3 regions of the Rhodoferax fermentans genome follow, and region 3 is predicted to be linked to each of the others. Evidence: predicted binding sites of a transcription regulator. Region 3 holds the regulator's gene; each other region holds the start of a gene.
What was found. The regulator FliA, encoded in region 3, starts transcription of late flagellar genes. The targets are predictions, from matches to a motif close to CTAAAGTTTNNNNNNNNNNNGCCGNTA.

Region 1: a site for FliA is predicted at 3,681-3,707, ahead of RF819_RS11850 (flagellar protein FlaG). Genes of this name have one in related genera too.
Region 2: a site for FliA is predicted at 1,702-1,728, ahead of RF819_RS04295 (FlxA-like family protein). Genes of this name have one in related genera too.

Annotation. Positions count from the first base shown of each region.
Region 1 is NZ_MTJN01000002.1:2,535,191-2,543,062, forward strand. Features, by position in the region: gene RF819_RS11830 (heavy metal translocating P-type ATPase) at 1-80, shown strand, start outside; gene RF819_RS11835 (ATP-binding cassette domain-containing protein) at 224-1,147, shown strand; gene RF819_RS11840 (ABC transporter permease) at 1,177-1,998, shown strand; gene RF819_RS11845 (dipeptidase) at 2,080-3,057, opposite strand; gene RF819_RS11850 (flagellar protein FlaG) at 3,171-3,578, opposite strand; gene RF819_RS11855 (GMC family oxidoreductase) at 3,919-5,514, opposite strand; gene RF819_RS11860 (serine/threonine protein kinase) at 5,681-6,754, shown strand; gene RF819_RS11865 (Hsp20/alpha crystallin family protein) at 6,782-7,213, opposite strand; gene RF819_RS11870 (FKBP-type peptidyl-prolyl cis-trans isomerase) at 7,338-7,781, opposite strand.
Region 2 is NZ_MTJN01000002.1:855,795-863,666, reverse strand. Features, by position in the region: gene pmbA (metalloprotease PmbA) at 1-1,299, shown strand, start outside; gene RF819_RS04295 (FlxA-like family protein) at 1,364-1,693, opposite strand; gene RF819_RS04290 (branched-chain amino acid ABC transporter substrate-binding protein) at 1,949-3,100, opposite strand; gene RF819_RS04285 (amino acid ABC transporter ATP-binding protein) at 3,245-4,003, opposite strand; gene RF819_RS04280 (amino acid ABC transporter permease) at 4,030-5,133, opposite strand; gene RF819_RS04275 (amino acid ABC transporter permease) at 5,149-6,324, opposite strand; gene RF819_RS04270 (amino acid ABC transporter substrate-binding protein) at 6,447-7,481, opposite strand; gene RF819_RS04265 (ion transporter) at 7,721-7,872, shown strand, end outside.
Region 3 is NZ_MTJN01000002.1:4,405,017-4,412,888, forward strand. Features, by position in the region: gene flhF (flagellar biosynthesis GTPase FlhF) at 1-590, shown strand, start outside; gene RF819_RS20555 (hypothetical protein) at 583-1,326, shown strand; gene RF819_RS20560 (RNA polymerase sigma factor FliA) at 1,326-2,042, shown strand; gene RF819_RS21375 (hypothetical protein) at 2,158-2,553, opposite strand; gene flgM (flagellar biosynthesis anti-sigma factor FlgM) at 2,600-2,932, opposite strand; gene flgA (flagellar basal body P-ring formation chaperone FlgA) at 3,029-3,769, opposite strand; gene flgB (flagellar basal body rod protein FlgB) at 3,953-4,402, shown strand; gene flgC (flagellar basal body rod protein FlgC) at 4,427-4,831, shown strand; gene RF819_RS20590 (flagellar hook assembly protein FlgD) at 4,850-5,503, shown strand; gene flgE (flagellar hook protein FlgE) at 5,533-6,747, shown strand; gene RF819_RS20600 (flagellar basal body rod protein FlgF) at 6,786-7,526, shown strand; gene flgG (flagellar basal-body rod protein FlgG) at 7,548-7,872, shown strand, end outside.

The DNA.
Region 1 (7,872 bases), 1.9 Mb from region 3:
CCATTGGCATCCTGCTCAACGCCCTGCGTGGGGGACAGGCTGCGCTGCCCAGACGGCGGGCACAGTTGTCCCCGCGCTGATGCGCTTTCGGCCGGGCTCTGACCGGCGCTTCGGGCTGCCAACAACGGCCGCTGTGTTGGCTTTTTGCCTTGGACTGTCCGGCCGGGCAGGGTTGATCTGGCGACCTTGTCGCCACGGTTGCCAGCTCGGTCACAATTTGGCCATGAGTGAACCCATCTTTTCAGTACAGGGCCTGGTCAAACGTTACGGCGAGGCCACCGTGGTCAACGACATGTCCTTTGCCATTGCGCCGGGTGAATGCCTGGGCGTGATCGGCCCCAATGGCGCGGGCAAAACCACCACCATCCGGATGTGCCTGGGCCTGACCGTGCCCGACGCGGGCAGTGTCAACGCGTTTGACCTGCAGATGCCGCGCGACGCGCTGGCCATCAAGGCCCAGCTCGGTGTGGTCAGCCAGATGGACACGCTGGACCCTGATTTCAGCTGTGCCGAGAACCTGCTGGTCTACGGCCGCTACTTTGGTTTGAAAGACAAACAGATTCGGGAGCGTATCCCCAGCCTGCTCGAATTTGCCAGCCTGACGGCCAAGGCCAACGCCAAACCCGGTGAGTTGTCGGGCGGCATGAAGCGCCGCCTTAGCCTGGCGCGCGCGCTGGTCAACAACCCGCGCCTGCTGCTGCTGGACGAGCCGACCACTGGGCTGGACCCGCAGGCGCGCCACCTGATGTGGGAGCGCCTGCAGCTGCTGTTGCAGCAGGGCAAGTCGATTTTGCTGACCACCCATTTCATGGACGAGGCCGAGCGCCTGTGCAACCGCCTGCTGGTGGTGGACCACGGCAAAAAAATCGCCGAAGGCGCACCGCGCGACCTGATCCGCCAGCATCTGGAGCCCGATGTAGTCGAGGTGTTTGGCAACGGTGCGCTGGCGCTGGTGGATGCGCCGCTCAAAGCCTATGCGGCGCGGGTTGAGGTCAGTGGTGAAACCGTGTTTTTCTACACCGCCGATGCCAAACCCTTGCTGGCCGCGCTCGCCGCCCACCCGCAGTTGCGCACCCTGCACCGCCCAGCCAATCTGGAGGACTTGTTCCTCAAGCTGACCGGCCGCCAAATCCGTGAGGACGCTTGAATACTATGACAACAAGAGCTACAACCCCAATGGCTATCAGGGCTGAGGGCCAAAAAGCCCCATCGATCTGGCGTGCGCCGGAACTCTCCATGCGCTGGTGGCCGGTGTTTCTGCGCAACCTGCTGGTGTGGCGCAAGCTGGCGATTCCGAGCCTGGTCGGCAACATTGCCGAGCCGCTGATGTGGCTGCTGGCCTTTGGTTACGGCATGGGTGCCTTGATTGGCCAGGTCACGGTCGACGGGGTGCAGGTGCCTTACATCCTGTTCCTCGCGAGCGGCTCAATCTGCATGAGCGCCATGAATGCGGCCAGTTTCGAGGCGCTCTACTCCGCGTTTTCAAGGATGCACGTGCAGAAAACCTGGGACGGGATCATGAACGCGCCGGTCAACCTGGACAACATTGTGCTGGCCGAGATGTTGTGGGCTGCCTTCAAATCGCTGTTCACCGTGACCGCGATCCTGGGGGTGATGCTGGCCTTGGGCATCAGCTACAGCCCGAAACTGGTGCTCGCCTGGCTGGTGCTGGCGGGGGTGGGCATCACCTTCAGTTGTGTGGCGCTGATCTTCAACGCGCTGGCCAAGGGGTATGACTTTTTCACCTACTACTTCACGCTGTTTTTGACGCCGATGATGTTCCTGAGCGGCATCTTTTTCCCGCTGGACCAGTTGCCGCCGCTGGTGCGCGCCGTGTCGCACTGGCTGCCGCTGACCAACGCGGTGGCGCTGGTGCGCCCGCTGTTCATGGACCAGTGGCCCATCGACTGGTTGCGCCCGCTGCTGGTGTTGGTGGGGTTTACCGTGGGCGGCTTCTGGATCGCGCTGGCGCTCACACGCAAGCGCTTTCAGGGTTAAGCGCGGGCTGTCACTTGCTCTTGTTGATATAGCTACTAGCCCTTGATGTGCAAGGGCTAGAGGCCAATTTGATATTGAAATTCAGAGAGGTTTCGCCGCCCAGACCTGGCCCGCCACCCGCAGCATATTGCCGCCCAACACCTGCTTGGCCTCAGCCTCGCTCATGCCCACCGCACACAGGGCTTCGGGCAGCTGCTGCCAGGTGTCGATCGGCGCGTAGTGCATGCCGCTGATGGCCTGACCATAACCGGCGCTTTGGGGCCACCAGTAGCTGGGGTCAAAGTCGCCGGGCGGGGTGTCATTGAGTTCGGGCTGGGAAAACCCATTGTCCAGGCCAATGCCCACATGGTCGATGCCGACCAGGTTGGCCACATAGGCGGCATGCCGCGCCACATCCACGACGCTGGGTTGCTCAACCCCCAGAAAACGTGACACACCTGACACACACACCACCCCACCGGTGGCCGCGCAGGCGCGGATTTGTTCGTCGGTGATGTTGCGGCCATGGTCCACCAGGGCCAGCGGGTTGGCGTGGCTGAAGGCCACCGGCTGACTCGATGCCGCCATGATCTCCAGGCTGCAGTTGCGCCCGGTGTGGGAGCAGTCTATCAGCAGTCCGGCGGCATTCACGGTCTCGACCATCTGGCGCCCAAGCGCGGTGAGGCCGCGTTTCTCGTCGTGACAGCCATCGGCCACGCTGTTGTTGCGGTTGTAGGCAAAGTGGATCTGGCGCACCCCCAGGCGCGCGTAGAGCGCCACCATCTCGGGCTGCTCCAGCAGCGGCATGGCGCCCTCCAGGTCAAAACCGATGGCGATCTGGCCATTTGCCTGGGCGCGGGCGATGTCGGCCAGGTTGTTGACCTGCACATACTTGTCCGGGTGGGCCGCGATGGTGGCGCGGTAACCGGCGATCACCGACATGATCTGAGGCAGCGGGTTCATGTCCATGCCGACGTTGATCGACACATAGTTGAGCCCGTAGCTGCGTAACTGGTTGATCGGTGCAAAACTGGCCTGCGGGTGCAGCGGCAGGCACATGTGGGCGTCCCAACGGGTCATGGTGTTCCAGCGAAGTTGTTGTTGGTTTTGGGCTTGTGTCCACCGCAAGCAAGCCCTGGTTAGTCGGGCTGCTCAAACGCCCGGCGACACGGTGCAGTCAGGGGGGGAGTGTGTCACACCTTGCGGTTCAAGATCAGGCCACGCTGGAACTGGTCCATGGCACGTGTCAGGGCCAAGGCTTCCTCGCTGGGGAACTGGCGGACCACTTCCTGGGTGGCGCGGTCGATGAACTTGACGATGGAGCGACCGCTGGTTTTGTCCACGGAAAACTGTAACTCCGGCGCCAGTGTTTGCACCCGTTGTTTCAAATCCTCGGTGGCCCGTTGGATCTCTTCTTCCGACGCTTTGGGTCTGCTGGCAGATGCCTCGGTTTTGGCCCGGTTGTTGCCTGAGTTGTTGCGCAGGTTGTCTGTTGCAGCCTGGACCGGATGCACTCCAGGCACCGGACTGACGGGTGCACGTGTCACCGCCGCGCCTGCAACTGGGGGTGGGCTGTTGGGGGTTGATGCAATCGGGTTCATGCTGCACTCCTGTTTTCAGTCGCAAGTGTCTGGTCAGAGGCCAGACAACGATGGGCGCTTCACCTGCCATCGGTGATCCGATGGTAGCGATCCGTATATGTATAACGGCTGTTGGATCTGAAACTTGAGTGCCTGTGTTTGTGTGCTCAATAATGCCGTTAGCCCAATCAATAAAAGGGTTAATAGCTATCAAATTTGACAAATTTGATGTGGGGCAGATGTTGGCGCCTGACGTCCGGCATGAACTCGATCACGCGCTGCACCGCCGTCAGACTCCGCGCGTTGTAGATCGAAGCCCGCATACCGCCCTTTGCAAGGTGCTCGGCGGGCATGAGGCCAATCAGGGCAGCTGGTCAGCCCTGATCATATCGGCCGCCTTCTCAGCAATCATCATCACTGGCGCGTTGGTGTTGCCGCTGATGATGCTGGGCATGATGGAAGCGTCCACCACACGCAGGCCCTGCAGCCCATGCACACGCAACTGCGCGTCCACCACGTCCATCTCGGTGTTGCCCATGCGGCAACTGCCGACCGGGTGGTAGATGGTGTCGGCGTAGTCTCGGATCACCCGCTCAATCTGCTCATCGGTCTGCGCGCTGGCGGTGGCTGGCAGCTCCCTGCCTTCAAAGCGGGCCAGGGCGGGTTGTTGCAGGATCTCGCGCATCAGCTTGAAACCGCGCACCAGGCGATCCATGTCGTCGCGGTGGCTCAGAAAGTCGGGGTCCACCAGTGGCAGGGCCAGCGGGTCCTTGCTGGCGAGCCGGATGCTGCCCGCGCTCTTAGGCCGCAGCAGGCACACATGGCAGGAGAAACCATGCCCCCAGCTCAGCGTGCGGCCGTGGTTGATGAGTTTGCCCACCACAAAATGCAGTTGCAGATCGGGCGTGGCCTCTTCTGGCTGGCTCTTGATGAAGCCACCGGCCTCGGCAAAGTTGGTGGTCAACAGGCCGGTGCGGTGTTGGCGCCATTGCAGCATGCCTTGTCCTATCTTGATACCGCCCCCCAGCGACAGGCCAAACAGCTCGGTGTTGTTGTGTACATGCACCACCTGCACGATGTCCGGGTGGTCATGCAGGTGCTGGCCGACGCCGGGCAGTTCGTGCAAGGGCGCGATGCCGGTGTCAACCAGGTGTTGGTGCGGCCCGATGCCCGAGAGCATCAGGATCTGTGGCGACTGGATGGCCCCGGCGCAGAGCAGCACCTCGCGCTGGCAATTGAGCTGTTTGAGCTGGCCGTCCTGCATGAACTGCACACCCACAGCGCGTTTTTTCTCCAGCAGGATACGTGTCACCTGGGCGCCGGTGAACACCTGCACATTGGGGCGCGCCAGGGCCGGTGTCAGATAGGCCTTGGCAGCACTGCATCGTTCACCGCCTTGGTGTGTGACTTGGTACAAACCCACACCTTCCTGGCTGGCCCCATTGAAGTCCGGGTTGATGTGGTGTCCGGCCTGGGCGGCAGCCTGCACAAAACGCAGGCCAAACGGGTTGGGGCTGTGTAAATCCATCACATTGAGCGGGCCGTCTCCACCATGCAGTTCGTCAGCCCCACGTTCGTTGCCCTCAGACTTCTTGAAGTAGGGCAACACATCCTGCCAGGCCCAGCCCGGGTTGCCAAGCGCTGCCCAGCGGTCATAGTCTTGGCGCTGGCCGCGGATGTAACACATGGCGTTGATCGAGCTGGAGCCACCCAGCACCTTGCCGCGCGGCTGGTATCCACGGCGCCCGTTCAGCCCAGGTTGCGGTGTGGTGTTCAGGCCCCAGCCCGCCAGGCTGAACTTGGCCAGCACGCCCAGGCCGGCCGGGCAGTGGATCAGCACGCTGCTGTCTGGTGGACCGGCCTCCAGCAGGGCCACGGTGGTGTTGGGGTCTTCCGACAGGCGTGCGGCCAGCACACACCCTGCCGAGCCGCCGCCGATGATGAGGTAGTCAAACATATGAGGTCTCCCGGCGCAACCAGAGTCTCTTCGCTGTTATTTTGGGCAGGCCGTGGACGCAGGTTAGCGCAAAAGCAACGGGGGGTTTAGAGGTGTTTGCCAAAGCGCACGCAGGGCGGATTCTTTCGGGCATGATAGTGGGCTGAATAATACGGGAGCGGGCATCGTGCAGGAACAAACATCGTCTGACGGACACCCCTATCAAGCTCTGACGCCCGATCTGGTGCAGGATGCACTGGTCAGCATTGGCCTGTATGGGGATGGCCGACAGATGGCCCTGAGCTCCTACGAAAACCGGGTTTACCAGCTGCATCTGGACGATGGCAGCACCGTGGTGGCCAAGTTTTACCGTCCCGGACGCTGGAGCGAGGCGCAGATTCTGGAAGAGCATGCGTTCTCTGCCGAGTTGATGGACGCAGAAATTCCGGTGGTGGGGCCGCTGGTGATTCAGGGGCGCACCTTGCACCACTTTGGCGGGTTTGCCTTCAGTGTGAGCCCAAGCCGGGGTGGGCGCAGCCCCGAGCTCGACGACCCCGATGTGCTGGAGTGGGTAGGCCGCTTCCTGGCGCGTATCCACACTGTGGGCGCGGCCCGGCCCTTTGCCGTGCGCCCGGCGCTCGATCTGCAGAGTTTTGGCCTTGAGCCCCGCGACTGGCTGCTCAGCCACGACAAGGTGCCGCTGGATGTGCAGTCGGCCTGGGAAAAGGCGTCCGCAGACGCACTCAAGTTAATAGCTACCTTCCCTTTGAATATAAGGGCTACAGGCCAAAATGATTCAGAAGATGCGGCTGAGGACGCGCAGCCTAACCACACCCTGCGCAGCCTGCGCTTACATGGCGACTGCCACCCCGGCAACATCCTTTGGACACCGCTGGACGCTCCGGCTGCCAGCTTGCCGGGGCCACATTTTGTCGACCTGGACGACGCCCGCATGGGGCTGGCGGTGCAAGACCTCTGGATGTTGCTCAGCGGCGACCGCCAGCAGCGCACCCGCCAACTCGGTGCGTTGGTGGATGGTTACGAACAGTTTCGCGCCTTTGATCGGCGTGAGCTGGCGCTGATCGAACCCTTGCGCACGCTGCGCCTGATCCACTACAGCGCCTGGCTGGCGCGGCGCTGGGACGACCCGATTTTTGCCATCAACTTCCCCTGGTTCGGCTCCAGCGATTACTGGCAGGGCCAGGTGTTGATGCTGCAGGAGCAGATCGAGGCGATGCAGGAGGAACCGCTGGTGGTGTAGCCAGCACCGCTTAGCGCTGGACTGCGTTTACTCGATGTGAAGTTTTTGCGCCACGTTGGTGGCCAGCTTCTTGGGCAGCGTCAGTGTCAGCACACCGTTGTCAAACTTGGCTTTGGCCTGCGTTTGGTCGATGTCCTGTGGCAGCTGGAAACTGCGTGACACTGCGCCAAAATAGCGTTCACTGCGCAGCACGGTGTCGTTGTCACCGCTGCTGTCCTGCTGTTTCACCTCGGCTTCCAGTGTCACCAGGTTGCCGTCCAGCGAGACGTGGATGTCTTCCTTGGGCACACCCGGGATCTCGGCATGCACGGTGTAGCCATCCTTGTTTTCCTTCACATCCACCTTGATCTGCGCGGCAGACGGCAGCGGGTCGCCGTGCAGGGGTCGGACGTAAAAAGCCGGAGCAAGGTCGCGGAAAAAGTCGTTCAAAAGAAAGCTGCGGTTGGTCAAGGCATTCATGGCATCCTCCTTCAGGTTTGAACTCGGACTGAGCGTCCGGCGTGTGAACACCGGGGCTCATCCGTACTGAAGATGCGGTGCAGCGGGCGACTTTTCAAGCCCTGTGCGGGCGCAGCTGAGGGGCTTATTTGCCCTTGATGGCCAGCAGCTCCACCTCAAACAGCAGTGTGGCGTTGGGTGGGATCACACCACCGGCGCCACGCGTGCCGTAGGCAATGGCGGCAGGGCAGGTGAGTTTGGCCTTGCCGCCGACCTTCATGCGTTGGACACCTTCGGTCCAGCACGGGATGACATTGCCCAGTGGGAATTCAATGGCCTGGTTGCGTTTGTAGGAGCTGTCGAATTCGCGCCCGTCCGGGAACGTGCCGCGGTAGTTGACCTTGACCACGTCGCTGGCCAGCGGGCTGGCCCCGCTGCCGTCCTGGAGCGAGCGGTACACCAGTCCGCTGGTCGTGACAACGGCGCCGCTTTCTTTGGCGGCAGCTTCCAGGGTGGCGTCTGCGGCCCAGGCCACCGACAAGTTGACCAACAGGGCGCAGGCTGCGGTGATGTGTAAAACAGTTTTCATGGATGCGTGTTGTGGGGTAAGAGCAAAGGGCCGCCATTGTCGCCGCCGTCGCGTTCACCTGACCGTGCCTCTGGTATGGGCTGGTGTTGTG
Region 2 (7,872 bases), 3.5 Mb from region 3:
CACCACGCCAAAAAACTTGGTGCCAGCGACGCCTCGGCGCATGCCTCCGAAGGCAGTGGCCTGAGTGTGTCGGTGCGCAAGGGTGAGTTGGAGAACGTCGAGCGCAACCGCGACAAGTCGCTGGGCATCAAGGTGCATATCGGCCAGCGCCGGGGCAATGCCAGCACCTCGGATTTTTCTCAGAAAGCCATCGAACAGACGGTGCAGGCCGCGTTTGACATCGCCCGCTTCACCGCCGAAGACCCGTTTGCTGCCTTGCCCGATGAGGCCGACATTGCCCAACCGGGCGAGCAGCGCACTGATCTCGACCTGTTTTTCCCCTGGGCCATCACCAGCGAGCAGGCCGCACAGCTGGCCTTGCAGACCGAAAACGCCGCCTTGAGTCTCGACAAACGCATCACCAACAGCGAAGGTGCGGGTGTGTCTGCCCAGCAGTCGCACTTTTTCAGCGCCCACACCCATGGTTTTCGCGGTGGTTATGCCAGCTCGCGCCACTCGGTGTCGGTGTCGCCGATTGCCGGCAAAGGCGCCAACATGCAGCGCGATTACTGGTACAGCTCGCAGCGTGATGCGGCCGACCTGGCCTCGCCCGAGGCGATTGGCCGTTACGCCGCTGAGCGCGCGCTGAGCCGCCTCAAATCCCGCAAGATTGCCACCACCGAGTGCCCGGTGTTGTTTGAATCACCGCTGGCGGCGGGTTTGCTGGGCGCCTTTGTGCAGGCGGTGAGTGGTGGCTCGCTCTACCGCAAGAGTTCGTATTTGCTCGATTCGTTGGGCAAACAGGTGTTTCCGAAACACATCGACATTTTGGAGGACCCGTTTGTCAAACGGGCCAAAGGCAGCTCGCCGTTTGACGACGAAGGTGTGCGGGTACAGGCGCGCAGCGTGGTGGAGGCGGGCAAGGTGCAGGGGTATTTTCTGGGCAGTTACTCGGCGCGCAAACTGGGCATGAAAACCACCGGCAACGCGGGCGGTTCACACAACCTGACACTCACCTCACGCCTGACCCGCGCGGGTGACAACCTGGATGCGATGTTGCAACGCCTGGGCACCGGCCTGTTTGTCACCGAGCTCATGGGGAGCGGTGTCAACAGCGTCACCGGCGACTATTCACGCGGTGCCAGCGGTTTTTGGGTGGAAAACGGCCGCATCGCCTTCCCGGTGGAAGAGATCACCATCGCTGGCAACATGAAAACCATGTTCAAGGACATCCTGGCGGTGGGTGCCGATACCTACAACCAGGGTGCCAAGACGGTTGGCTCAATTTTGATCAAAAAGATGAAGGTGGCAGGCAGCTGAATACCGCTGCCCTGTGCGGGCGGTGTCGCCCGCGCCGCTTTGCCGGTTGAGTGAAGCTGTTGCTTCAGATGTAGACGTCGACCTGAGAGCCCAAGGCCTTGTCGCTGCTGGCGGCGGCAGCCTGGGATTTGTTCTGGGCCGCACTGGCCTTGCTGGCCTGTTCTTGCTGTTTCTGATTCTGGATGGCCGCAATCTGGGCCTGAATGGCCAGGATCTGCGCCTGCAACAACTGCACCTGTTGTTGCTTGGCCTTGGCCTCCATGTTGGAGGTCGCCACGTCCCTCAGTTGCTGGGTAAGGTCCCTGAGCTGCTTTTGCAACTGGGCAATCTGGCTGGCGCTGCCAGCCGAACTGCTGCCAGATGTGCTCGAGGAGGAAATGCCTGTGACTTGCATACAGATGTCATCGGCACAGAGCTCGCAGACTTGAGGTCTGGTGGACCAAACGGCATCAACTGGTCGCTAGCCATCACTCTGGATGGCATTCTGTTTATGGCGAAATAGGCCTGTAGCCCTTGATCTATAAGGGCTCAATGCTCTTTATTTGATTGTTTGGCCGTGCACCGCTCAGCCAAAAAATGCGCTGCCGCCCGGTTGGGACAACAGCGCATTTTTTTTTGGGGAGCCCCACTGGGTAGTGGGGCGGGCGGATCAGTTCAGCGCAACACGTGCTTTGCCCTTGAAGCTGTAGAGTGTGACCGCCGGGGTGCTCAGTTCACCCTTGGGGGTGAAAGCGATGTTGGCGGTGATGCCCTTGAACTGTGTCTTGCTCAGGAAAGGCACATAGACCTGCGGGTCAACCGAGTTGGCGCGCTTCATCGCGTCCACCAGCACAAAGGTGGCGTCATAAGCGTAGGGGCTGTAGATCTGGAACTGGCCTGGGAAACGTGCGTCGTAGCGCTTTTTCCATTCAGGGCCACCCTGCATTTTCTGCACCGAGGCGCCGCCGGTGGCGCAGGTCACGTTGACCAGGTTGTCGGACAGGCTGGCGAGTTCGGGCAGTTTTTCGGTGCACAAGGCGTCACCACCAAACAGTTTCACATTGGGCAGGCCCAGTTGCATCATCTGGCGCAGCAGCGGGCCGGCTTGGGCGTCCAGGCCGCCGTAGAAAATGGCGTCGGGCTTCTTGCTCTTGATCGAGGTCAGGATGGCGGTGAAGTCCGTGGCTTTGTCTGTGGTGTACTCGTTGGCAACCACTTGCACACCACGTTGTTCGGCGGTGGCCTTGAACACATCGGCCAGACCCTGACCGTAGGCGGTGCGGTCGTCAATCACCGCCACCGTCTTGATCTTGAGTGTGTCGTTGGCAAAATAAGCCAGGGCTGCACCCAGCGAGTTGTCGTTGGCGATCAGGCGGTAGGTGGTGTTGAAGCCGCGCTTGGTCACGTCCGGGTTGGTGGCAGCAGCGGTGATGTGGGGAATGCCACATTTGTTGTAGATGCTCGAAGCCGGGATGGTGGTGCCCGATTGCAAATGGCCCACCACACCCGCCACTTTGGAGTCACATAACTTTTGCGCCACGGCAGTGGCTTGGCGCGGGTCACCGGCGTCATCTTCCGGGGCCAGTTCAAACTTGATCTTCTTGCCACCAATCACCAGCGCCTGGGCATTGATGTCATCAATCGCCATGCGCACGCCGTTTTCTGTGTCCTTGCCAATGTGGGCAATACCACCCGAGGTCGGGCCAGCGTGGGCGATGCGTACGGTTTGCACGTCTTGCGCATGCGCCAGGGAGGAGCTCAGGGCCAGCACAGCAGCAGCTGTCAGGGTGAGCGAAGCAGCGGAGGAAGTAGAGGTTTGCATGTGATTGATCAGAAGTTGCGAAGGTTTCAGGCGCCATGCGGCCCCTGAACCTGCGATCTTACTGTCTGCACACTTTCGGTGCGAGCATGCACCACCTGGATCAATCCAAGTCAAGCGTGATTTACGCGGCTAATAAGCGTGCGCTCAATGCCCCAGAATCTTCGACAAGAAGTCCTTGCTGCGTTCACTTTGCGGGTTGTTGAAGAAGTCGTGCGGGTTGTTCTGCTCAACGATCTGGCCTTGGTCCATGAAGATCACACGGTCGGCCACCGCCTTGGCAAACCCCATTTCATGGGTGACACACAGCATGGTGATGCCCTCGCTGGCCATGGCAATCATCACGTCGAGCACTTCCTTGATCATCTCGGGGTCGAGTGCGCTGGTGGGTTCGTCAAACAGCATGATCTTGGGTTTGAGGCACAGGGCCCGCGCAATCGCCACACGCTGCTGTTGGCCGCCCGAGAGCTGCAGCGGGTATTTGTGCGCCTGTTCGGCAATACGCACCCGTTTGAGCTGGACCATGGCCTTTTCCTCGGCCTCTTTTTTGGGGATCTTGCCGACCCACATCGGTGACAAGGTCAGGTTTTCCAGCACGGTGAGGTGTGGGAACAGGTTGAACTGCTGGAACACCATGCCGACTTCTTTGCGCACCTGGTCAATCGCCTTGATGTCGTCGGTGAGTTCCACACCATCCACGATCAGGTGGCCTTGCTGGTGTTCTTCGAGCCGGTTGATGCAGCGGATCAGTGTTGATTTGCCTGAGCCTGAGGGGCCACAGATGACAATGCGTTCGCCCTTGGCCACGCTCAGGTCAATGTCGCGCAACACATGGAAGTTGTTGCCGTACCACTTGTTGACTTTGTCAAACGTGATGATGGGGGAGGTGGTGTTGGTTTCAGCCATGGTGGTGTTTGGTTGAATGGGGAAAATCAGCGCAGCTTGCTCTTGTTGACCTGTTTTTCCACCCAACGGCTGTAGCGGGACATGGAGAAACAGAACACAAAGTAGATCAGCGCAATGAAGAAGTAGCCTTCGATGATGTAAGGACGCCAGTTGGCATCGGAGTTGACACCGAGTTTGAGCGCACCGGTCAGCTCGTACAGGCTCACGATGGTCACCAGCGAGGTGTCCTTGAAGGTGGAGATGAAGTTGTTCATGATGCCTGGCACCACCATCGCCAGCGCCTGCGGCAGCACAATCATGCGTTGTGTCTGCCAGTAGCTCAGCCCCAGCGTGGCGGCGGCCTCGACCTGGCCTTTGGGAATGGCCTGCAGGCCACCGCGGATCACTTCGGCCATGTAGGCCGCCGCAAACAGTGTGATACCGACCAGCACACGCACCAGCACATCAATCTGCGTGCCCTGGGGCATGAACAGCGGGAACATGAACGAGGCCATGAACAGCACCGAGATCAGCGGCACACCACGGATCAGTTCGACATAAATGGTGCAGAAGCTGCGGATGGCCGGCAGCTTGGAGCGTCGGCCCAGTGCCACCAGCAGGGCAATCGGGAAACACAGCACCAGGGACAGCGAGGACAGCAGAATGGTCAGCGGCAGGCCTCCCCAGCGGTCGGTGTCGACCTGGGTCAGGCCAAACACCTTGCCGTACATCAGTGCAAAAAACACCGCCAACACGGCCAGCCAAAGCAGCGGCAGCCAGGCTTTCCAGAAGCTGCGCATACAACTCACCACCAGCAAGCCGGTCAGCAAAATGGTGGCAATCAAGGGCCGCCACTGTTCTTCATACGGGTAACGGCCAAACAGGATGATGCGGTACTTCTCGGAAATCACGCCCCAGCAGGCGCCGACACCTTCGGCATGGCAGACCTCGTAGTGAGGCGACCAGCTGGCGGAGATCAGTGCCCAGTGGATGGCCTGGGGCAGCAGCCACAGCAGCAAGCCGCCAATCACGAAGGTGCCCAGGCTGGTTTTCCAGTCGGCCAGCAAGTTGCTCTTGATCCAGGCCAGCGGGCCTTCGGAGTTGACCGGCGCAGGGCGCGGTGCAATCGGTTGAAAAGTGGTTGAGGTCATTTGGTGTTGTCCTGTTCAACGCTCTTTGATCGCCGCGCGGCTGTTGTACCAGCCCATCAGCAGCGAGGTGCCCAGTGAGGTGATCAGGTACACCAGCATCACCAGCGAGATACATTCCACCGCGCGGCCGGTCTGGTTCAGCGCGGTGTTGGCAATCGACACCACATCGGGGTAACCAATGGCCACGGCCAGCGAGGAATTTTTGGTCAGGTTCAGGTACTGGTTGGTCAGCGGCGGGATGATCACCCGCAGCGCCTGCGGCAGCATCACCAGGCGCATTTCCTGTTGTTGCGACAGACCCAGCGCCGAGGCCGCTTCACCCTGGCCGCGTGGCACCGAAGCAATACCTCCGCGCACCACCTCGGCAATGAAGGACGCGGTGTAGAGCGTCAGGCCAATCAGCACCGCCAGAAACTCGGGCGTCAGGGCACCGCCATTCTCAATCGCAAAATCCCCCTTGACAGGGCGGTTCAGTTCGGTGGGGGCACCACCCAGGGCCCAGCCCGCCAGGCTGCAGGCGACCAAGATCAGCACCGGCACCCAGAACGCACTGCGCAATTGCCCCGTGGCTTCAAACTGGCGTTTGGCCCAGCGTCGGTACAGCAGCACCAGCGCCACCCCAGCCAGCAGACCAAAGGCGGCCCAGAGTTGGCCAGCCGCCCACACGGGAATCGGGTAGTTCAAACCACCCTTGGACAAAAAGAAGTCGCCAACTTGCCAGGCCACGTCTGCCGAGGGCAAGACCTCGGTCAGGATCACGTACCACATCAGCAATTGCAGCAGCACCGGGATGTTGCGAAAGGCTTCCACATACGACAGGCAGACGCCACGCACCAGTGCGTTGCGCGAGAAGCGCCCGATACCCAGCAAGGTGCCCAACACCGTCGACAGGATGATGCCCACAATGGCCACCCGCAGGGTGTTGGTCACACCGACCAGAAACGCCTGCCAGTAGGGTTGTTCGGAGTCAAAGGGGTACAGGCTTTCACCGATGTCAAAACCGGCGGCCTGGCTCAGAAAATCAAAACCACTCTGGATGCCGCGCACCCGCATGTTGACCAGGGTGTTGTGGGCCAGGAACCAGACCACGGCCACAATGGCCACAACGGCCAGCACCTGGTAGACGATGCCGCGAAACGCCTGGCTGCGCCACGACCAGTGGTGGTGAGAGGGAGGGGTGTCAGAACTCATGGTGCTTCTTGCCCGCAGGCCTTGGAATGGAAGCCACGTGTGGCAGGTAGGGAATGCCTAAAAAAATGCGCCGCAGGCATCGCAGGTGCGACATCAAGCGGCGCAGCGTGACAGACAGTCGATCAGCGAACCGGGTAGGCGTACATCAGGCCGCCTTTGTTCCACTGGTTATTGACACCACGGGGCAAGCCCAATGCCGATTTGGGGCCGACATTGCGCTCAAAAATTTCACCGTAGTTGCCGGTGGCCTTGATCGCACGGGCCATCCATTCTTTGTCCAGGCCCAGCAGTTTGCCGGTATCTTCCGAGGTACCCAGAATACGCTTGACCACCGGATCGGTGCTGCTGGTCTTGAGCGAGTCGACATTGGCCTGGGTCACGCCGTACTCCTCCGCTTCGAGCAGGCCATAAATCACCCACTTCACAATGGCATACCACTCGTCGTCACCGCGGCGCACCATCGGGCCCAGGGGTTCCTTGGAAATCAGCTCGGGCAGGATGATGTGGTCTGCCGGCACCTTGGCCACCTTGTTGCGGGTGGATGCCAGGCCAGAGGCGTCGGTGGTGTAGGCGATGCAACGGCCGGTGAAGTAGGCGTTTTCAGCGGCTTCGAGTTGTTCAAACACCACCGGTTTGATGCCCAGGCCCTTGGCCTTGGAGTAATCGGTCAGGTTTTTCTCGGTGGTGGTGCCGGACTGCACACACACGGTCTGGCCCTTGAGCTGGGTCGCACTCTTGATCTTGCTCTTGACCGGCACCATGAAACCCTGGCCGTCGTAGTAGGTTACAGCGGTCAGGTTCAGGCCCAGGGAAGCATCACGTGTCAGGGTGAAGGTGGTGTTGCGTGACAACACATCCACTTCGCCGGACTGCAGCGCGGTGAAGCGCTGTTGTGCGTTCAGCGGCACGTACTTCACCTTTTCTGCATCACCCAGCACGGCCGCCGCCACAGCGCGGCACACATCCACATCCAGCCCGGTCCATTTGCCGGCAGAGTCGGCAGCGCCAAAACCTGCCAGGCCGGTGTTGACACCACAGATCACCTGACCACGTGACTTGATGCTGTCCAGGGTTTTACCCGCATGCGCGGGAAGGGCTGTCAACGTGCCGATGGCTGTGGCAATCACTGCCAGTGTTTTTACAGTGCTGATACGCATAGGTGAAGATCTCCGGTTGATGAAAAGGGTTTCAGGAGGCGTGCCCCACATTGCCGCCAAGCGATGCACTCTAGCAGTGCATATTTCGAAAGGCATCCGGGTTTACGTGAGCAAACCAGCAAGTAGAGGTGATTCACACCCTGACTGATGACGGTGTAACAAGCAGTAAGCGTGCCATGTGGGGCGGTGGGTTCAGGCAGTGCAAAATCGGCGTTTTCGCAACCACCACAAGGTAAACCGTGCCCTCATCCAAAGCAGAAATCCTGGGTAAACCACTGGAAGGCTGGCGGCTGCGGCTCTACACCATCATTTTTGAGGCCGACACCCGTGCCGGACGGCTGTTTGACCAGGTGCTGATTGCTGTCATCCTGACCAGCGTGGCGGTGGTGGT
Region 3 (7,872 bases):
GCACGTACGGCCCGGCCAGCGTTGGTCTGATCACACTCGACACCTATCGGGTCGGTGCCCATGAACAGTTGCGCGCCTATGGCCGTATGCTGGGGGTGGTGGCCCATCTGGCACACGACCGTGCAGCCTTGCAAGACCTGCTGGGACTGCTGTCCAACAAAAAGATGGTGTTGATCGACACCACCGGCATTGCCCCCAATGATCCGCGCAAACGCGACATGATGGACACGCTGGACCTGCCAGAAATCCATCGCCTGCTGGTCCTCAATGCAGGTGGCCACGGGGACACCCTGGATGACATGGTCAATTCCTTCAAAACAACCGGTCTGCAACAAACGATCCTGTCCAAAACAGATGAGGCGGCCAAGATTGGGCCGGCACTGGACGCCACGATCCGCCACCAGCTGGTGCTCAGAGGCGTCACCACCGGCCAAAAGGTTCCCGAAGACTGGGAACGCGCAGATGCCAGCAACCTTGTTGCAATGTCGATGCGCTCACCGGCCAAATCGGCGTTTGACCCCAAGATGACAGATCTGGGCTTCTTCTTTGCCGAGTCCACCCGGATGCAACCGGGACAACTTCATGCTTGAACCTTGCATCAATCAGGCCGCTGGCTTGCAAAGCCTGGCTTTGCAACAGGTGCCCCGACTGATTGCGGTCACCAGCCATGGCCAGCAGCAAGGTGAGTTGCCTTTGCTTTGGGGTCTGTGTACCAGTTGGGTCAGCCAGGGTTTGTCAGTGATGGTGCTTGACGGCCACACCCCAGAGTCACCGGACAACCCTGGGCTGGCGCAATGGCTCAACAACCCGCTGGATCGCCAGATGGATGAGGGCAACCCGGTCTCGTGGTCCGTCATTCCTGCAGCATTGGGCTTGGCCCGTTTGTCGGTGCATGGTTTGCTGACCAGCCCGGTGGGGGAGTTATTCAAAGCCTACGCAGTGGTTCTGGTGTATGCCGACGCTGAATCGTTGACTCTGTTGCTGCGCGGCAGCGCCCTGGCGCCGCTGGTGGTCGTTCCACCGGCCCAGGCTGCCACGATCACCGCCTACCAGGCCCTGAAACAGCTGTTGGTGAATGGCCAACTGCGACCAACTGTTGCTAATATCGTGGCCGACGCCAACACCACCATGCCCAAGCCACTGTCCTCACCCGTCCAAACCGTGATGAACTGTGCCTCGAACCACCTGGGCTACCGCATCAAACCGGTGACCATCACCGCCAGCGCCCGCGCAGACCGCTCGCAGGACGATGTCACCCGGCTGGCCATGCAACTGCTTGAAAGTGCCATCCCGCTGAACCACGCGCCGCTGGGGAGGGTGCATTGATGTACACCGCCAAGGGACAACTGGACCGCAATGCACTGATTCGCCAGTACCAGCCCCTGGTACGCAAGCTGGCGCACCACATGATGGCCAAGCTGCCTGCCAACGTGCAGGTGGACGATCTGATCCAGGTCGGTTTGATTGGTCTGTCCGAAGCGCTGACACGGTTCGAGGCCACCCAGGGCGTGCAGTTTGAAACCTTTGCCACCCAACGCATCCGCGGCGCCATGCTGGACGAATTGCGCGAGAACGACTGGGTCTCTCGTGGCACACGCAAGAGCCAGAAAGACATCGAGGAGTCATTGCGCCGCCTGGAACACCGGCTGGGCCGTAGCCCGCTAGAGAGTGAAATCGCAGCCGATCTGGGCATGAGCCTGAGTGACTACCAGAGCCTGCTGGGCAAGGTCAAAGGTACCCAGCTGGTCTATCTGGAAGACATGAACCACGGTTCAGATGATGAAGACAGTTTTCTGGATCGGCATATGGGTGACACCGAGGCCGACCCCCTGAACATGCTGCGCAACCAACGCCTGCGCGAAGCCCTCGTGGCCGCCATCAAGAACCTGCCCGAACGTGAACAGTACATCATGAGCATGTACTACGAGCAAGACATGAACCTGAAAGAAATTGCAGCTGTGCTGGACGTGACCGAATCACGCATCTGCCAGTTACACAGCCAGTCGATTGCCCGCCTGCGGGCCAAAATGCGCACCCACTGAGCTGCAGCGGTATTGGCATACCTGCCAATCAGGCTCGCAGCCGGCCCGTCCGGACACCCTTGCCAAACACTTTGATGCACCCAGGGGTGCATCAAGGCAGCAACAACAGAACGAATTAGGCGCTGATCACCTGGAACTCACCACTTTGACGTCCGGCACTGCCATAGGGCTGGCGGCTGAACCGGCCCGCTGCGGGCGCATAGGTGGGATTGCGGGTGGCTGGAATCAGAGTGCCCAGCGAGATCTCGGCGAGAAAGCTGCGGCGCATCAAAGCCTCCCGACAGGCATCAAACGACGCCATCGTTTGGCGCACACGCAGCTTCAGCGGCGACGGCAGCTCCTGATTCAGCGCAGAAATTTGCGGCAAACGCGACAACTCAATAACAGCGGCTTGCAAATTGGCACTGGCATGGACCAGATCGCCGGAATCCGGGTCGAGCAAACAACGAGAGACTTGGTCGAGGTGGGCGTCAATGGTGTCCAGATGAGACTGGATCAAGCGGTTTGGCATGGTGCACCCCCTGAGCTAAAAGCCAGGGCAGTGTCACTGCCCCGAATCAAACGCTGCTGCGTTTCAACATGTCCTGCGCGTTGGACAACAACTTGTCGGCAATCACGCCGGGGTTGACCACATAGGTGCCATCCGAAATGGCTTGTTTGATGGTGCTGACCTTGGCCATGTCGACATCTGCCACGTCGCCGGACCCGTCCATTTCCAAAGACCGGGCCAGACTGGACACGGTCACCGCCACACCTGCTGTTGGCGCGCTTTTGGGAGCACTGGCGCCAGGTTTCACCTGCGTACCCGCCACCTGACCATTCTTGGCAGGTAAAGAAGCAGCGGTGCTGCTGATGGCAACGTGGTTGTCGGTGGGCTTGATGGTGGTCATGGTGGTCTCCAAAACTACTGTAAGAGTAGCCTCGTAGGAACACTTTCGGCAAAAACAGCCGCAACTTTAAACCTATTTGCAAAATCGCCCCAAAACTCACAACACAACCCTCACAGTGCGCTCGTCAGACACCGTCCCGGTGATGACCTGGCCATTCTCCATACGGACCATCGCATTCTGGCCAAGCACCCCGGCAGACAAGGCTTGCGCCCGGGCGGCAATCTTAAAACCGGGACCCACGGCCACCACCCGCACCTGGGCGCCGGTTTGAAAGACCTGCGGGGCCTTGACCATGTCCTGGCGCAGGGCCTGGCCGGTGGACAGCAGTCGGGTGGCGGCCTTGCCCACCCAGGCACTCTGGTTGGCCACAATGGCAGCGTTGCCCTCGGCCCAATCTACCTCCATCGCCATGGCATCAGAGGCCTGCAATGTGGTGCCGGGCGCCACCTGGCCTTTGATCACCCAGGCCGGGCCCATGGCCTTGACCGTGATCGGCAAAAAAACATTCCACTTGACAGCCCCCTGAACACAGCGCAAACCCAGACGCGTCTTGCCCCACAGCCGGACATTGGGCGGCAAATAGGGTTCAACATGGGCGCAGGGCGCCAAGGTCAGTCGGCGGTCCAGCTGGCCCACCACCACCTCCATGCGCAGCGGCAACTCGCTGCGTTGTTGAGACAGCATGTCATTGACCCAACGTTGCGCCGATACATACAGATCATCACCCTGGGCCGCGGGCGTGGCCGTCTGGGCATGGCTGGCATGCCATGAAAAAGCCGCCGCCCACAGGGTGGCGAGCATCAGGCGGCGAGACCATCGCAAGAAGTGATTCAACATGACGTACCCCTAGACAATGACAGTCATTGTCATCGTGACACCCTTGAATAGACGGCACAAGTAAACGGGGTTTGCCCCTTTATTCGGGGTTTAGAAAAGCGACAGCGTTTTCATAATCTGCCAGACCGTGATCCGCCCGCCTCACAAGCAGCGGCCCCAAATCACAGAAAGCAGAGGTGTTTGATGTTCGCGAAATTAACCAGTGGTTTGGACTTTCATGCCAAAGCCTTGGTGCTGCGTGCCGAACGCCAACGCATTCTGGCCAGCAACATGGCCAATGCAGACACCCCCGGCTATGCCTCGCGTGATTTCAATTTCAAAGAAGCCCTGAGCCAACAGACCCAAACAAGTGATAGCGAACTCTCCAAGGCTGGCAAGGGCTTGAGTCTCAAAAGTAGCACAGGCATCACCGACAGCAGGCACCTGCAGCTGCCCGCCGTGGTCAACAGTGAACTGAGCGGCAACAACGCCATGGGCTACGGCGTACAAACCCAGCCCAGCGTGGACGGCAACAGCGTCGACATGGACCGCGAACGGGCCAACTTTGTGGACAACTCGGTGCGTTACGAGTCCACCCTGCGCTTTATCAACGGCCAGTCCAAAACCATTTTGGCCGCCATTCAGGGTCAATAGACCTGACACCTGCGGAGCAACACCATGTCGATGTTTTCAATTTTCAACGTCTCCGGCAGCGCCGTCAGCGCCCAGTCGCAGCGCCTCAATGTGGTGGCCAGCAACCTGGCCAACGTGGATGCTGTCGCCGGGCCGGACGGCCAGGGCTACAAGGCCCGCCAGGTGGTGTTTCAGACCACCCCCATGGGTGGTGACGCCACGGCCGGGGTCAAGGTCAGCTCGATCACGGAGAGCAACGAGCCGTTCAAACGTGTGCACAACCCGAATCACCCCTCGGCCGATGCCGATGGTTATGTGAACTACTCCAACGTCAACCCGGTGGAGGAGATGGTGAACATGATCTCCGCCTCGCGTTCTTACCAGAACAACGTTGAAGTGATGAACACCGCCAAAACCCTGCTGCTCAAAACGCTGCAGATGGGTCAATAATTTTTCAAGGACACCCTCATGTTGACCGGAACCTCCTCTGCCACCAGCACCAGCTCATCGACCGTTGGCGCCAGCACCACCAACAAATCCAGCTCGGAGGTGGCGCAAGACCGTTTCCTCAAGCTGCTGGTGGCACAGCTCAACAACCAGGATCCGATGAACCCGATGGACAACGCCCAGATGACCAGTCAGATGGCGCAAATCAACACGGTGACCGGTATCCAGCAAGTGAACGACACGCTCAAGAACATGGGGGACCAGTTCACCGCCATGCAGATGCTGCAGGGCTCCAATATGGTTGGTCGCGACGTGCTGCTGGCGAGCAACACCCTGTCCATCAGCGAAGGCAAAGCCGCCGGTGTGGTGAGCCTGGCGGCACGTGCCGAGAGCGTCAAGGTCGACATCCTGTCGCCTGCCGGCACCGTGGTCGACACCATCAACCTGGGCGCGCTGGGGGCCGGTCAGCACAACTTCTCCTGGGATGCCTCCAAATACAGCGCCAGCGGTAACCCCACCTTCAAGGTCACCGCCACCCTGGGTGGCAAAGCCATCGACAACACCGCCATGGTCCGAGCCAAGGTGCAATCCGTCAGCAGCGAAGACGGCGTCATGAATGTGCAACTGGCGGGCCGCAGCGCGGTCCCCTACAGCAGCATCAAAGCCATTTTGTGATCACCCACTGATTTAACAAGGAACCCACCATGTCATTCCAAACCGGACTCTCAGGGCTCAACGCCTCCAGCCGCAGCCTGGACGTGATCGGCAACAACATCGCCAACGCCAACACCACCGGCATGAAGTCCTCGCGCACCGAGTTCGGTGACTTGGTGGCCTCATCACTGGGCGCCGCTGGCGGCAGCGCCGGAGCGGGTATTGGTGTCGCTGTGGCGGCCATTGCGCAGCAGTTCACGCAAGGCAACATCAACACCACCGGGAACAGTCTGGATGTGGCGATCAACGGCGGTGGTTTCTTCCAGCTAACCCAACCAGACGACTCGATCGCCTACACCCGCGACGGCTCCTTCAAGCTCGACAAAGATGGCTACATCATCACCAACACAGGCGCCAACCTGATGGGTTACCCAACAGACACCGCGGGCAACACCACCAGCACAAAGGCCGAAAAACTGCAGTTACCGACCACCGCACCCATCGCTGGCAAACAGACCACCAAAATCACCGCAGAATTCAATTTGGATGCCAGAGCGGTAGAGGCCGCATCGGTCACCCCCCCCACCCCGAGAGGTACCTACGGCACAGCACTGCCGGTGTATGACTCCCAGGGGACACCGGTTCCGCTCAATCTCTATTTCTCGAAGGCAGCCACCACCACCACCGACAACTGGGACGTGTATGACGTCGCCACCGGTGGCACGCCCTTGTTTCAATTGCAGTTTGATGGCAATGGCAAACTGGTGTCGCCCCTGACCCCCCCGACCCTGACGATTGCGACACCGTCACCGACCACGCCAAGCATCACAGCCACACTGGACATCAGCAAGGTATCCCAAGGTGGCTCGGCCTTTTCCGTCTCCAACTTGACGCAGGACGGCTACGCCCCAGGCGAGCTCACTGGCATCAGTATTGGTGAAACCGGCGTCATCACCACACGCTACTCCAACGGCCAAACCCAGTTCAAGGGGCAAATTGCCCTGACCGACTTCCGCAATGTGCAGGGCCTGCAGCCACTGGGCAACAACGCCTGGGCGTCGACCTATGCCTCTGGTGCAGCGGTGGAAGGCAAGCCGGGTGCGGGGCGCTTTGGCGGTTTGCGTGCTGGCGCGCTGGAAGAATCCAACGTCGACCTGACTTCCGAGCTGGTCAACATGATGACCGCACAGCGCACCTACCAAGCCAACGCCCAAACCATCAAGACACAGGATCAGATCATGTCGACGCTGGTCAACCTGCGTTGAAGCACCTGAAACTTTTGCGATTTTGACCAGGAGACACCATGGACCGTCTGATTTACACCGCCATGACCGGGGCCAGCGCCGCCGCCAATCGACAGGCTGTGTTGTCCAACAACCTGGCCAATGTCTCCACCAATGGTTTTCGGGCCGAGTTGTCCACCTACCGTGCCGTACCGGTGCGTGGTGAGGGCTCCACCACCCGGGTCATGGCGCTGGAAGCCACACCGGGCTTCTCGGACCTGCCCGGCGCTCCCCAGCGCACCGGTCGCGGCATGGACGCCATGACCACCGGCAACTCCTGGTTTGGGGTGCAAGGACTCGATGGCACTGAGGCTTACACCCGCAACGGCTCCCTGGAAGTGGACTCCGAGGGAACTCTCAAAACCAACACCGGCTTGACCATCCTGAGTGATGGCGGGGCACCCATCGTGGCCCCCATCGGCGCCGAAGTGACTCTCGGCAGCGACGGCACCGTGACCGCCAAGGTGGGCAAGCAGGCGCCCACCGGCATTGGCCGCCTCAAACTCGCCACCCCCACCGCCGAAGATCCGCTCAAGCGGGGTGAGGACGGCCTGTTTCGCACCACCTCGGGTGAGCCGATGCCCAATGACGCCAACGCTCGCCTGCAACTCGGGGTGATCGAGGGCTCCAACGTCAACGCGATTGAGACCATGGTTGGCATGATCCAGACCGCCCGCCAATTCGAGGCCCAAACCCGGCTGATGCAGACCGCCGAGCAGGACGACCGCGCTGCGGCTCAGTTGCTCGGCATGCAAGGCTGATTTTTTTCAGGACACACCATCATGATCAACTCTCTGTGGATTTCCAAAACCGGCATGGAAGCCCAGCAAATGCAGCTGGACGTGATTTCCAACAACTTGGCCAACGTGTCCACCAACGGCTTCAAACGCGCCACCGCTGTGTTTGAGGACCTGATGTACCAGAACCTGCGCCAGGTGGGGGCCAACAGCACCGAGCAGTCCACTCTGCCTACCGGCCTGCAGATCGGTCTGGGCGTGCGCACCGTGGCCACCAGTCGCTCCTTCACCCAGGGCAACTTGCAGCAGAGCAACAACAAGCTCGATGTAGCCATCCAGGGCGACGGCTTTTTTCAGGTGACGATGCCCG